DNA from 3 places in the Lactobacillus sp. ESL0261 genome. Region 1 is predicted to be linked to each of the others. Evidence: predicted binding sites of a transcription regulator. Region 1 holds the regulator's gene; each other region holds the start of a gene.
The links. The regulator NrdR, encoded in region 1, represses ribonucleotide reductase genes. The targets are predictions, from matches to a motif close to ACACNATATATNGTGT.
Positions count from the first base shown of each region.

Region 2: the regulator NrdR is predicted to act here: its motif matches at 2,692-2,707, upstream of F5ESL0261_RS09920 (deoxynucleoside kinase).
Region 3: the regulator NrdR is predicted to act here: its motif matches at 1,845-1,860, upstream of nrdJ (ribonucleoside-triphosphate reductase, adenosylcobalamin-dependent).

Region 1 is NZ_REHN01000009.1:83,120-87,341, forward strand. It holds gene dnaI (primosomal protein DnaI) at 1-403, opposite strand, end outside; gene F5ESL0261_RS06540 (DnaD domain protein) at 414-1,778, opposite strand; gene nrdR (transcriptional regulator NrdR) at 1,781-2,248, opposite strand; gene coaE (dephospho-CoA kinase) at 2,235-2,852, opposite strand; gene mutM (DNA-formamidopyrimidine glycosylase) at 2,849-3,679, opposite strand; gene polA (DNA polymerase I) at 3,692-4,222, opposite strand, start outside.
Region 2 is NZ_REHN01000014.1:116,075-120,296, reverse strand. It holds gene F5ESL0261_RS09935 (amino acid ABC transporter ATP-binding protein) at 1-399, opposite strand, end outside; gene F5ESL0261_RS09930 (amino acid ABC transporter permease) at 415-1,056, opposite strand; gene F5ESL0261_RS09925 (deoxynucleoside kinase) at 1,298-1,987, opposite strand; gene F5ESL0261_RS09920 (deoxynucleoside kinase) at 2,000-2,650, opposite strand; gene F5ESL0261_RS09915 (ABC transporter ATP-binding protein) at 3,318-4,222, shown strand, end outside.
Region 3 is NZ_REHN01000001.1:76,200-80,421, reverse strand. It holds gene F5ESL0261_RS00380 (aldo/keto reductase) at 1-519, opposite strand, end outside; gene F5ESL0261_RS00375 (YjjG family noncanonical pyrimidine nucleotidase) at 584-1,294, opposite strand; gene F5ESL0261_RS00370 (hypothetical protein) at 1,488-1,673, shown strand; gene nrdJ (ribonucleoside-triphosphate reductase, adenosylcobalamin-dependent) at 1,932-4,166, shown strand; gene F5ESL0261_RS00360 (DUF4430 domain-containing protein) at 4,190-4,222, shown strand, end outside.

The DNA of each region.
Region 1 (4,222 bases):
TTACCTCGGCTCTTTCTGGTGTCATTTCAATTTGACTTAAGCGAACATCATGCAAACCCTCGGGTAAGTTAATTAAACGCAAGTGCTTTTTGATATTAATTTCCTGATCATGAATCAGTTTACTGTCTTCAGGAACAAATTTAAGACTAATGGCATTTTTATTCATTATCAAATCTGGATAATATCCTTTGGTCACAGGATCTTTTTTATGTTGGCTGAGATAAAATTCAAAAAGACTGGGAAGGCTTTTATCAATTATACTGTCATTAAGTTGTGCTCGGTGCTGACTGATAAATTGTTGCACTTTGGGCTCAGCCAAAACTTTTTGCTTAATTTTAGCGGTACTCTCGTCTTCTACTTTAGCTGTTTGTCCTTTAACCATAAATTTTTTAATGGGTTGCATTTTACTTCACCTACTTCATGCCGTTTTTATCTTCAAAATTCTTGAAAAATTCTTTTAGCTCCGCACTTGAGACATCAGATTTTACTTTTGGCTTTTGCTTGTTCCAATCAGTGCCCTTTTCAACCGTTTTTCTGGGAGCAAATCTATTATAACGCTTGCTCTGCCTTTGTTCTTGGGTCCTTTTTCTCTTTTCCATGTAATCCAAGGCCTCACTACCAGTTTTAACACCGTGCTGCAACCAATCATGCAAAATTTTGTTTGCTAATCGAAAAGAAATGTTTGGGCTACTTTTTAAACAAGCATATGTCAGAACATTGAGCAATTCAGCTGATATTCCCTTATCATTATATAAACTGTCTAACACTTGATACTCACTTGCATCAACATAATCGTTTCGTTCAGTTTTTAAGTGATACAAAAACTGCGCTGGAGTATCAGTCTGAGCTTTTTGCAATAATTTTTGTTCTTTTTGATTTAATTGGCTATCACTTTTATTAAATTTTTCAGGTATTTTTGCCTTGTCTTGCAAATGCCTGCGAGTATCGCTTCCATGAATGCTGTTAGCAATAGTTTGCTTTATTTCTCTCATATTTAATTGATAGTCACCATGCAAACAAGGTATTGCCTCGTCGACAAATTCCTGTTCTGAAAGCCCATATATACGCATAACAGCTCGAATAGCTTCTTTATTCTGATCAATTTCGCTGCCAGCTATTTGATAAATTTCAAATTGCTGTTTCATAAAATCCCAGTCAATATTATCTTGATCATTGACAGTAGCATAATCGCTTGCAGAATAATTATTCTCTCGAGCTGCTTCCTTAACCTCAATTGAAGGATCTATTGCTTCTTGATCGGATAAATGGAAAACATCCATAAAGGAAGCAGAAATATTGGGTGCTCCCTTGATGCCACTTAATTTGCTCCGGTTTTGTTTAGCCTCTCTTGCAAACTCGTGACTTAATTTATTAAAAGCAGTTATACCAACTTTTTCTTTTAATAAACTAGCTAAAAGAGCAGTTGAAAAAAATTCACTGCTTGCTGGAACATTTTTAATTTCGAAGCACAAAACATGACCCATGATCTGGTTGTCAAGCAATCTGGTTTGAATCAGACCAACAGCTTCAAGCTTATGCAACGCACCAAATAATTTTTTTATATCACAATCTGTCTGTTCTTGAAGAGTATAAATTCCCTTAGCATCAGAAAGCATTGCCTGTGCATTATAATCTTCATTCAAACTTAAATAGAGTGCTAAAGGAAGAGAGCCAATAAGAGGTTGATATAGTTTAATTAATATGCGCAAATCTTTGGGAAAAATATCCACCCTGTTGGTAATGAAAAAAAGCTGTTTGGGATTATTTGTCTCAAACATAATTAATTACCCTTTTCCCTTTTTGCAATCATATCTTCCATTGTTTTCATGAAGCTAGACATATCTTTAAATTCACGATAAATAGAAGCAAAACGAATATAAGCAACATCATCAATTGTTGCCAGCTCATCCATTACTAGTTGACCAATTTTTTTCGAAGAAATCTCGCTAACCCCCTGTTGTCTGACTTTGTTTTCTACATGATCGACTAGTTCTTCAAATTGTGTACTTGATATCGGCCGTTTTTGACCAGCCGCCATCACACCATGTAAAATTTTTTTACGATTAAAAGGTTCGCGAGTACCATCATTCTTAATCACTAGTAAAGGAGTAGTTTCAACTCGTTCAAATGTGGTAAAACGAAAGCCGCAGTTTTCGCATTCACGCCGACGTCTGATTGCGCGATTTTCATCACTGGGTCGTGAATCAATGACTTTTGAGGCATTTTTATGACAATTAGGACATTCCATATAAGTCCTCCCCTTTTATGTTAAGAAGCAATTTTTCTAATTTCGATTTCAAATCTTGTTTTGTACCAGTATTATTAATTACAAAATCAGCCAATTTTTCTTTCTGGGACAAAGGCATTTGACTGCGAATACGCTTCAAGGCAGCACGCTCACTCAAATGATCCCTTAACATTAGCCTTTTCATTTGCAGTGATTCCGGTATTGCAATTAATAAGGTAAAATCGCAATATTTTTGACCATTTGATTCAAACAAAACCGGTGCATCCACAACAACCAAAGAATTTTTGTTCATGTTGTTTAGCGCAATTTTAGCTTGTATTTCTTGAAAAATCAATGGATGGGTAATTCCATTTAAAGCTTCAAGTTGTTTTTTATCGTTAAAAACAATCTGTCCTAACTCTGAACGATTAATTGATCTATCTGACTTAAGAATGCTTGTACCAAAATGTTTTAAAACCAGTTCATAGCCCTTTTCGTCCCTATTTAAAATATCGTGAGCAATTTGATCGCAGTCTATAACCGGTATTTGTTTATCTCTAAAAAAAACATCTGCAGTACTTTTACCACTTGCTATCCCACCGGTTAAGCCTAAAATCTTTGTCATTTATAAATCACCTGACACTTAGGGCAAAAAGTAGTTCCTCGTCCATTTACCTTAATTTTCTCAAGAGGTGTGCCACAGCGCACACAAGGCTCGCCTTTATGTCCATATACTTGCAACATTTTTTGAAAACCTCCTGTCTTCCCGTTCGCATCCAGATAGGTATGAACTGTAGTACCTCTTTCAGCAATTGCCAATTCTATTAACGAATTAATATTGTCGTGCAATTGCGCTATCTTTTCTGCTGGAATGGCATTGGCTTGACTTAACGGGTGAATTTTTGTTTCCCACAAAACCTCGTCAACGTAGATATTGCCCAAACCTGCAACAATAGATTGGTCAAGGAGTGTGTTTTTAATATTTTTCTTTTTACGCGCTAAACCATTTTGTAGATACGAAACGGTAAAAGCTGCTGAATTAGGTTCAACACCTAATTTGCCAATACCAGTTTTTTCCCTTTCAGTCCCCGTCTTAATCAGCTGCATTCGGCCAAACTTACGCACATCATTATAGCGCAATGCTGAATTATCTTTAAAAACAATTTGCACGTGGTCGTGTTTGTCCTTTTTAGTATTTATTTTGACTAAACGATATTTACCTTCCATGCGTAAATGAGACACTATTGTTAAATTGTCACTAAGACGAATAAGCAAATATTTAGCGTAACGATCTATATTTTCTATCTTTTTTCCAGTTAGCTGTTTTGCAAATTCTTTAGCATCTCCGGTAATAATTTTTGGGTACCATACAGTTACTTCTTTTATTGTTTTCCCTTTGATAAGAGGAAGAAGAGTCCGCCTGACAGTTTCAACTTCCGGCATTTCGGGCATTAAAATTACTCCTTACTTCGCATCAAACCAGTTATGACCATATCCAGAGTCAGCTACAAGAGGTATATCAAGTCTTACAGCAGATTGCATAACTTCCGGCACAATTTTTTTAATTGTCTCTAATTCATCCTTTGGTACATCAAAAATTAATTCATCATGCACCTGAACCACCATTTTAGTCTTTAAATGCAATTCATCCAACTTTTTCTGCATGTTAATCATCGCAATTTTGATTATATCTGCAGCTGAACCTTGAATAGGAGAATTGATGGCTGTCCTTTCGGCAAATGAACGAACATTGTAATTTTTGGCATGAATATCTGGTAAATAACGTCTTCTATGCATAATTGTTTCCGCATAGCCTTTTTCACGTGCCACTTGCACAGCTTTATTCATATATTCTTTAACTTGCGGATATTGTTCAAAGTAATTGTCAATAAATTCCTTTGCCTGTTTCCTGCTAATATTAAGATTCTTAGACAAACCATAATCAGAAATGCCATAAACTATACCGAAATTAACTGCCTTAGCTCTGCGACGCAT
Region 2 (4,222 bases), on a different contig from region 1:
ATAGGGATAGAGCTGTTCTTTACCTGTTAAATCTAGTTGTTCAAGCAATTTTCGCGCACGGGCTTGTGCTTGATCTGCACTTTCTTTTAAAACTAGTGTTGGTGCCAGGGTAATATTTTCGATTACAGTTAAATTGGGAAAAAGCTCATAGCTTTGAAAAACGACTCCGATAATATGACTTTTACTATCAGGAGCGGCCGGATCAAACTTTTGCCCATCCCACAAAAAGTCACCGGAATCAATTTTTTCTAAACCGCTTAAACAGCGCAACAAAGTAGTTTTTCCCGCTCCAGATGGTCCTACAATGGCTAAAATTTGCCTGTCAGGAATAGTTAAGTTTAACTTGTTTAAAATCGTACGAGAGCCAAATTTTTTAGTAATGTTTTTAAGTTCTAGCATAGTATTTCCCCTAATTTACTTCCACTTTGCAAAATTGTGTTCAATTTTTTTCAGCAAAAATGATGCGATACCTGTCATTAATAGATATATTATACCGACTATCACTAAAGGAATTAGTGTTACATCTCTTGCTGTAGCAACATTGCCAGCACGTAAGAGTTCACCCAAACCAATTACATAGACTAAAGAAGTATCTTTAACTAAGTTGATCACTTCATTGCCAATTGAAGGTATAACTATTTTGCTGACCTGAGGAATAATAATATGGCTCAATGTTTGCCAGTAATTTAGTCTTAAAACGCGAGCACTTTCGTATTGACCTACAGGGATTGACTGAAAGCCACCACGGAATATCTCGGCAAAATAGGCTGTATAGTTTAAAATAAAGGCAAAAAGTGCTGCATCGTAGCGCTCAAAAATGATGCCGACTATCGGTAAACCATAGAAAATAAAAATTAATTGTAGCAGAAGAGGAGTACCCCGCATAATCCAAATGTAAAATTTTAAGATTAATCTTAAGGGCTTAAAATGCGAAAGCAAGCCTAGGCTGACTATAATTCCCAAGGGAATAGAAACAATTAAAGTCCAAAAGAATAAAATTAATGTCATCTTTGCACCTGAAATTAAAGAGGGCATAATTGAAAGGATATAGTTCATTTTTTCTCCTTTTTACTGAATTTATTTTGATTAGAGAGGCTAATATGGCAACTCTTTTGATACTAGCTAAATTATATAAATTGATTAAAAAAATATGTGAAAAAATATATGTTTTAATCATAACATAGTTTTCGAAATTTTATTTAATCAATATGGAAATTTGTAACTTGCTGATAGTTAATTTTGATAAACATGACATGAAAAGAGCCACTAGCTGTAGCTAATGGCTCTTTAAAATGGTTTATGGTTGCTCAATTTGAATATCTGTTGGTTTATCCCAAGAGTTAGGTAATTTACCCATTTCTTTTAGCTTGGCAACGATTTGATCAAGTACAACTTCTCTAGCATGGTCATCAGTCATGAAGTCTAGCTTGTCACCATCAATTTCCATTTTAGGAGAATAATCGTATTTTTCATACCAGGGTTTGTAGTAACGCAAAAGTCTCTTATAATAATCTTCCAGCGTCGCGTCGTAGCTCAGCTGTTCATAAGGACGTCCTCGTTTTTGGATCCTTTTAATCATAGTATCGTATGAAACATTAATGTGAACCAGCAGATCTGGATTTTTCTTTGGCATGTGCTTAAGTTCACCCATCATGTTGTTGAGAAGTTCGTAATATGTATCTACTTCTTCTTTGGTGGCCCGACCAATGTCGGCGTTCATTTGGAAGAAAAGGGCATCTTCATAAATTGAACGATCAAGAACGTTATTATCATCAGTTAATGCATCCTTGATACTACGAAAACGAGTGTTTAGGAAAAATACCTGAAGTAAGAATGCGTATTTTTTAGGATCAGCATAAAAAAGTGGCAATACAGGATTGTTATCGACACTTTCATAAAAAGGTTTAGTTCCTAAATATTTAGCTAAAATACTGGTTAAACTGGATTTACCGGCTCCAATTGGCCCGCTTAAAACAATAACTGTCATCACGTTCCTTCTCTATTCTAAATTGCCTATAGCGTGCAATTTGTCATCAATCTGATTTAAAACTTCTTTTTTGGCATCTTCATCGCAGATAAAATCGTACTTATCTCCATCAATTTTAATTTTAGGAGAGGCATCGTATTTCTCATACCATGGTTCATAATACTTAATTAACCGTGCGTAGTAGTCTTTTAAACTGGGATCTGTGCTAATTTGTTCAAATGAACGTCCACGTTTTTTTATGCGCTTAAGCATAGTGTCTAGAGAAACGTGAATGTAAATTAGTAAATCTGGCTTTTTGCTGGGATTACCTGGGGTATCTTCCATCATATTTTCGAGTAGACTATCATATATCTTAAACTCAGTTGGATCAGCCACTTTACTATCGGCGTTCATTTTGAAAAAGAGTGCGTCTTCATAAATCGAACGGTCTGAAACACTGTTTTTCTCTCGGATTGCCTGGTTGATTTGTGCTAAACGATGGTTAAGCAGATAGATATTAAGCAAAAAAGTATAGCGTTTCATGTCTTGGTAATATAAAGGAAGAACAGGATTATTATCAACTCCCTCATAAAAGGCTTGTGTACCTAAGTGCTCAGCTAAAATACTAGTTAAACTGGATTTACCGGCTCCAATTGGCCCACTTAAAACAATAACTTGGATCACGTTCTTTCATAAATACAATATATAGATTCTTATTTAGTTTAATACGAGATATAGTGGTAGACAAGGAAAAAGTAAATTTAAATTGTGTCTTAAAAGTCAAGTGATTTTGTATAATACAGAAGTAAAAAGTTGTAGATATTGTCAAAATTGAAAATTTGAACTTATGATTTTAAACTGTGTTACACGTGAAACTAAAATAAATCCTCAAAATTAAACTAATAGTTATTAACTTGCAATAGAGTTAGAGCATGATGGAAATATTTATTCTATAGCAAGCCGTACAGCTGGCATTTAGCTTTTTTATTGTTAAAGCAAACGAAGCTGAAAGCAGTTGCACTATTTATATACTGTTGCGAAGAAATGATTCTAAATATAAAAATTAAAAATAGATTGCTTTTATATTATAAAAGCCATAAAATGATAAATAAATTATAAAGGTAGTAGAAAATACTTCAAATAAAAAGGGCAAATTAGTATGTTTCATGCCGTAATTGGTACTTAGGGGATTTTTAGAAGGAATGCTAAAGCCCACAATAATTAAATTATTTGAGAGCCTGCAGCTTTGAAATAGGTCAAAGATTAATGTTCTTTGCAAACTGTTTCTCTCAGGAAGATATGTCATTTTAGTATTAGCTCTAAAAATAGATGTTTTGACAGGAAGTAAATCATGGACGATACTATAACAAAATTTTCGCTTTGGACCTACATTAAATGTAATTCAGGCATGTATGTGATTCTGGCTATTTTCTATTTTGGCCGGAATTTGGCACAAACTGCTGCCAGCATTTTTAAAGGTAATGCACTTACTGCTTTGACTCAGCATAACCTAAACGGCTTTATGATTGATACAGGTTTAAACTTGCTTAGCTGGGGCTTTTTTCTGATTTTCTTTTTTTGTAGTTCACGATATTCTGCTGTAATCATCAAAGCTGTCGATAATTCCATTAGGAACGCATTGGCCCATATAATTGGTCGCCAAGAGTATGAAGACTTCAACAAGCACACGGAAGCTGACTATGTTTCCTGGTTTACTAACGATATTAACCAAATTAATCAAGATGGCTTTTTCAGTTTAGAGCAAACATTTAGCAGTGCACTCTTGGGCATTATTGCCAGTGTCATCCTGTTTTCTTACCATCCACTCTTATTTGTAACCACTTTGGTTTTTGCTGTTGTTATGATTTTATTTCCCCGTCTTTTTAAGAAAAAGTTGGAACAACTGTCGCAAAAACAAAGCAGGCAAAATGAAGTATTAACGTCAAAAATAACTGATGTTCTTGAGGGTTTTGTCAATCTGCTCACACTTGGTCAGCAAAAATTGCTCAATAAAATAGTTCTTGCGGCATCAGATAAGACTGGACAGGCTCGGGTTAATTACATTACGGAAATGTCCTTTTCTAATGCACTGATTAACCTGATTAGTGTATCTGCTCAAACTATTTTAACTGTTGAATCCGGATACCTGGCCTTTCATAACCAGATTCCAATTGGAGCTATTTTAATTGTTGGTTCAATGTCCGGGAATGTTTTTGGCAGCTTGACAGAAATCAGTATTGATCTAACTTCAATTCG
Region 3 (4,222 bases), on a different contig from region 1:
ATTAACAGCAGGACGAATCTTAGCGGTTTTTAGAAGCTCATCCAGGTGCTTACGTCTAAAGTTAGAAACGCCAATTGCGCGAATTTTTCCTGCTTGAACTGCCTCTTCCATTGCTTGCCAGCTTTCCGCATTCAATTCAGCCCAGTGATCACGCACTGGGGCCGGATTAGGCCAATGGATCAAGTACAAATCAAGATAATCTAAATCCAGTTTAGTTAAACTTTCATCAATTGCTGCTTTAGTTTTCTGGTAACCGTGATGATCATTCCACAACTTAGTCGTCACAAATAAGTCACGCCTGTTCACTCCACTTCGTTTAATGCCCCGACCAATGCTTTCCTCATTGCCGTAGGCAGCAGCAGTATCAATTAAGCGATAACCGAGACTCAGCGCATCCTCAACGGTTTTTTGAGCAACTTCACCATCAGGAGTTTGCCAAGTTCCCAGTCCGATAACTGGGATTTTGACGCCATTATTTAATTCATAAGTGTCATTTAAAGATTGAATTTTGCTAGTCATAATTTTTCACCTCTCACCACTATTATACCGAACTGAGCTATACTTCTACAGCAAAAAATAGCAATTACTGCGGCTGTTTTTGAAAGTCGCTTTTTAGTAAAGTTACAAATTGCGGATAAGTGGTTACTTCATATAGCGGATGCAGGTTCATCTTATTCTTGCGCCTGCGGTGGTTATACCAAATACTGTCAAAACCATATTTTTCTGCTCCTAATATGTCTGACTGCAGTCCGTCACCAAAAAAGACTGTATCTTCAGGACCAATATTGGTGTGAGCAAAAAAGTAATCAAAAATCCGAGTATCAGGCTTAGAAAAACCAGCTTCTTGCGATGTCACAATTAAGGAAAAATAATCCTTAATTCCCGCTAATTGTAAACGATGCCTTTGCATAAAGGTCTCACCGTTGCTTAAAACCGTCAAGCAATAATTTTGTTTACGGGCATACCGCAAAGTATCCGTAACTCCCGGCAGCAACTTGTACGACTCACCAAAATAAGAGCGATATTCATTCATTATTGCTAAGCCATCAACTGTAATACCCAAATTTTCTTTAATAAAATTGGTAAAAGCCATTCTACTCAGCTGCTCATAATTGATCTTGCCTTGTTCCAGCTTACGCCACAGTCCTTGATTATATGCATGGTAATCACGTTGCATCTCTTCAGTTAGCTGCCAGTGATGTGCTTTAAAGAGACTATGCAATGCAAAACTTTCCGTGGCAGCAAAGTCAATCAAAGTATCATCAACATCAAAAATTATTTGTTTATAACGCAAGCAATTTCTTCCTCTCCAAATATCCCTAAGAATATAATGCGTATTCACTAAAATTAGTGTGGAGATTCATTATAACAATATTTCACTGATAAAGAACATAATTAACTATTTTTAAATTTTGTTTACATTGCTACTGCTATTTCAAAAAATAAGATATAATATCCCTTAATTTAAGCAAAAGGAGTGATTGGGCATGTTTACATTATTATTGATTTTGTTTCTCATTTGGCTTTTGGTCAAAATGGGAATTGGGATTGTCAAAATCCTATTTTTCCTTTTAGCTTGTGCTCTTGCTTTCTTTTTCTTAATTCACTTATTCATTCCTGCAATTATTTTTCTGGGCTTAATCTTCCTTTTCTTCGCAGCAGTCAGGCATTAGTTTTACTTTAAAAAAATAAAGATATATTCAAGCATAATAAGTACTAGATTCAACTTATTGTGCTTTTTTGTTGCTCTGAATTCTATATGTTTTTTTATTACCCTCTATAACTTACTCGCACATCATTTAATGCTTTTCTCTTGTGTTTGAGAGTAAACTTTGCTCTAGAAAATACAAGATATTGTGGTATAGTTCTAATTGTAGCCATAGATGATGTGTCTGTGGAACAATTTGCTAGTTTAAGGAGTAACTTTGAATATGAAAAATACGAGCATAACCTTAGATCAGGGTTACATTGATCAAGTGAAACAAAATGTCACTCCCCATTGGGGAGAGCTTGGCTGGGTTACTTATAAAAGGACCTATGCCAGATGGCTTCCTGAAAAAAATCGTTCCGAAAATTGGGACGAAACGGTTAAACGCGTAATCGAGGGCAACATTAATTTGGATCCCCGTCTTAAAGATTCTCCTTCGACAGAAGTAGTCAACGAATTAACAAACGAAGCTAAGGATTTATTTAAACTGGTTTACGGCCTTGGCGCAACGCCTTCTGGTCGTAATCTGTGGGTTTCTGGTACAGATTACCAAAAGCGCAATGGTGACTCTTTGAATAATTGCTGGTTCATAGCTATTCGTCCGCAAAAATACGGTGACAGTCATATAGTTCCAGATTATTTAAATCAAGATCAAGAAGCAGTTTCAATGCCTTTTTCATTTCTTTTTGACGAATCAATGAAAGGCGGCGGCGTTGGCTTTTCTGTTGTCCAAGATAATATTAGAAAGATTCCTGCAGTTGATAATAAAATTGACTTGACAGTCGTGATTAACAAAAAGAGTGCCTCATACGCAGATTCAATTAAGCTGGGTGCAACGGACAAAGACGAATGGATCAAGCAAAACGATGGTAAATCAGATTATATTTATTATAATTTGCCCGATACCCGTGAAGGCTGGGTTTTAGCTAACGCTCGCTTAATCGACGTGCACTTTAACCAAACCAATTCTGAAAATAAGACCAAACTGGTACTCGACATCAGCAGAATTCGTCCTTACGGAGCTAAGATTCACGGCTTTGGCGGTACAGCTTCTGGTCCTATGCCGTTAGTGGAAATGTTTTTCGATATTAACAACATTATTAACAACCGGGTCGGCGGCAATTTAACTTCTGTTGATTGTACTGACATTTGCAACTTAATTGGTAAAACAGTCGTTGCCGGCAACGTAAGAAGATCAGCAGAACTGGCTTTAGGCACTAGTACTGATCAAGACTTTATCGCTATGAAACAGGATAAAGATAAACTCTACCACCACCGCTGGGCCTCAAATAACAGTGTGGCAATTGATTCTAACTTTGATGAATATGAACCAATTGCTAACGGCATCAGAGAAAACGGTGAGCCTGGAATAGTTAACCTTGACTTATCTCGTAATTACGGCCGGATCATTGACGGTTATCAAAAAGATATTGACGGTGATGTTGAAGGTACTAACCCTTGTGGAGAAATTTCCCTGGGTAACGGTGAACCTTGCAACCTGTTCGAAGTATTTCCATATATTGCAGAACAAGAAAATTGGGATCTGAAAGACGTTTTCAGATTAGCGACTCGCTACGCCAAACGTGTAACCTTTAGCGACTATGACTGGGAAATTTCCCGTAACATCATTTATAAGAACCGGAGAATTGGTGTTTCCATGTCAGGTATCCAAGACTGGCTGTTAAACGATTTGGGTCACCGCGTTGTTACCGGCTTTGAAGACAGTATTGATGAAGAAACTGGTGCAAAAATCAAGAAACCAATTTACGATCCTCAGGGAATTAAAATGGTTACTGCTGCCTACCAAGCAGTCATTGCTGCTGATAAAGAATACAGTAAGACTTTAAACTGCAACGAATCAATCAAGCACACTACCGTTAAGCCTTCAGGCACTGTTGCCAAATTAGCTGGAGCTTCTGAAGGTATGCACTTCCACTATGCCGGTTACCTCATTCAAAGAATCAGGTTCCAAGCTTCTGATCCCCTGCTTAAAGCACTGGACGCCTGTGGTTACTACTCAGAACCTGATATTTATTCACCAAACACAACGTGTGTTGAATTTCCATTACGTGCTGCTCACGCTGATAGTAAAAACTTCGCTTCGGCTGGCACAGTTTCAATTGAAGAACAGTTTGCTACGCAAGCATTCCTGCAAACTTACTGGTCAGATAATGCAGTTAGTTGTACTGTTACTTTCCAAAGCGATGAAGGTGACAAGATTACTTCACTCTTTAAGCAATACCGTCATGTAATTAAGTCAACTTCACTGTTGCCATACTATGGCGGCTCACTCAAGCAAGCGCCAAAAGAACCGATCGATAAAGAAAAATACGAAGAAAGAAAAGCCCAGATTACTGGTGATGTCGCTCAAGTCTTTGCTGAGCAAAATGATGATCAAAAAGACTTGGAGTTAGTTGACCAAACTGACTGTGAATCCGGTGCATGTCCTGTTAAATAATTTGAGTAGGCGAAATTATAATTATGAAAAAAAGCAAGCTGCCAATAATTGCTAGT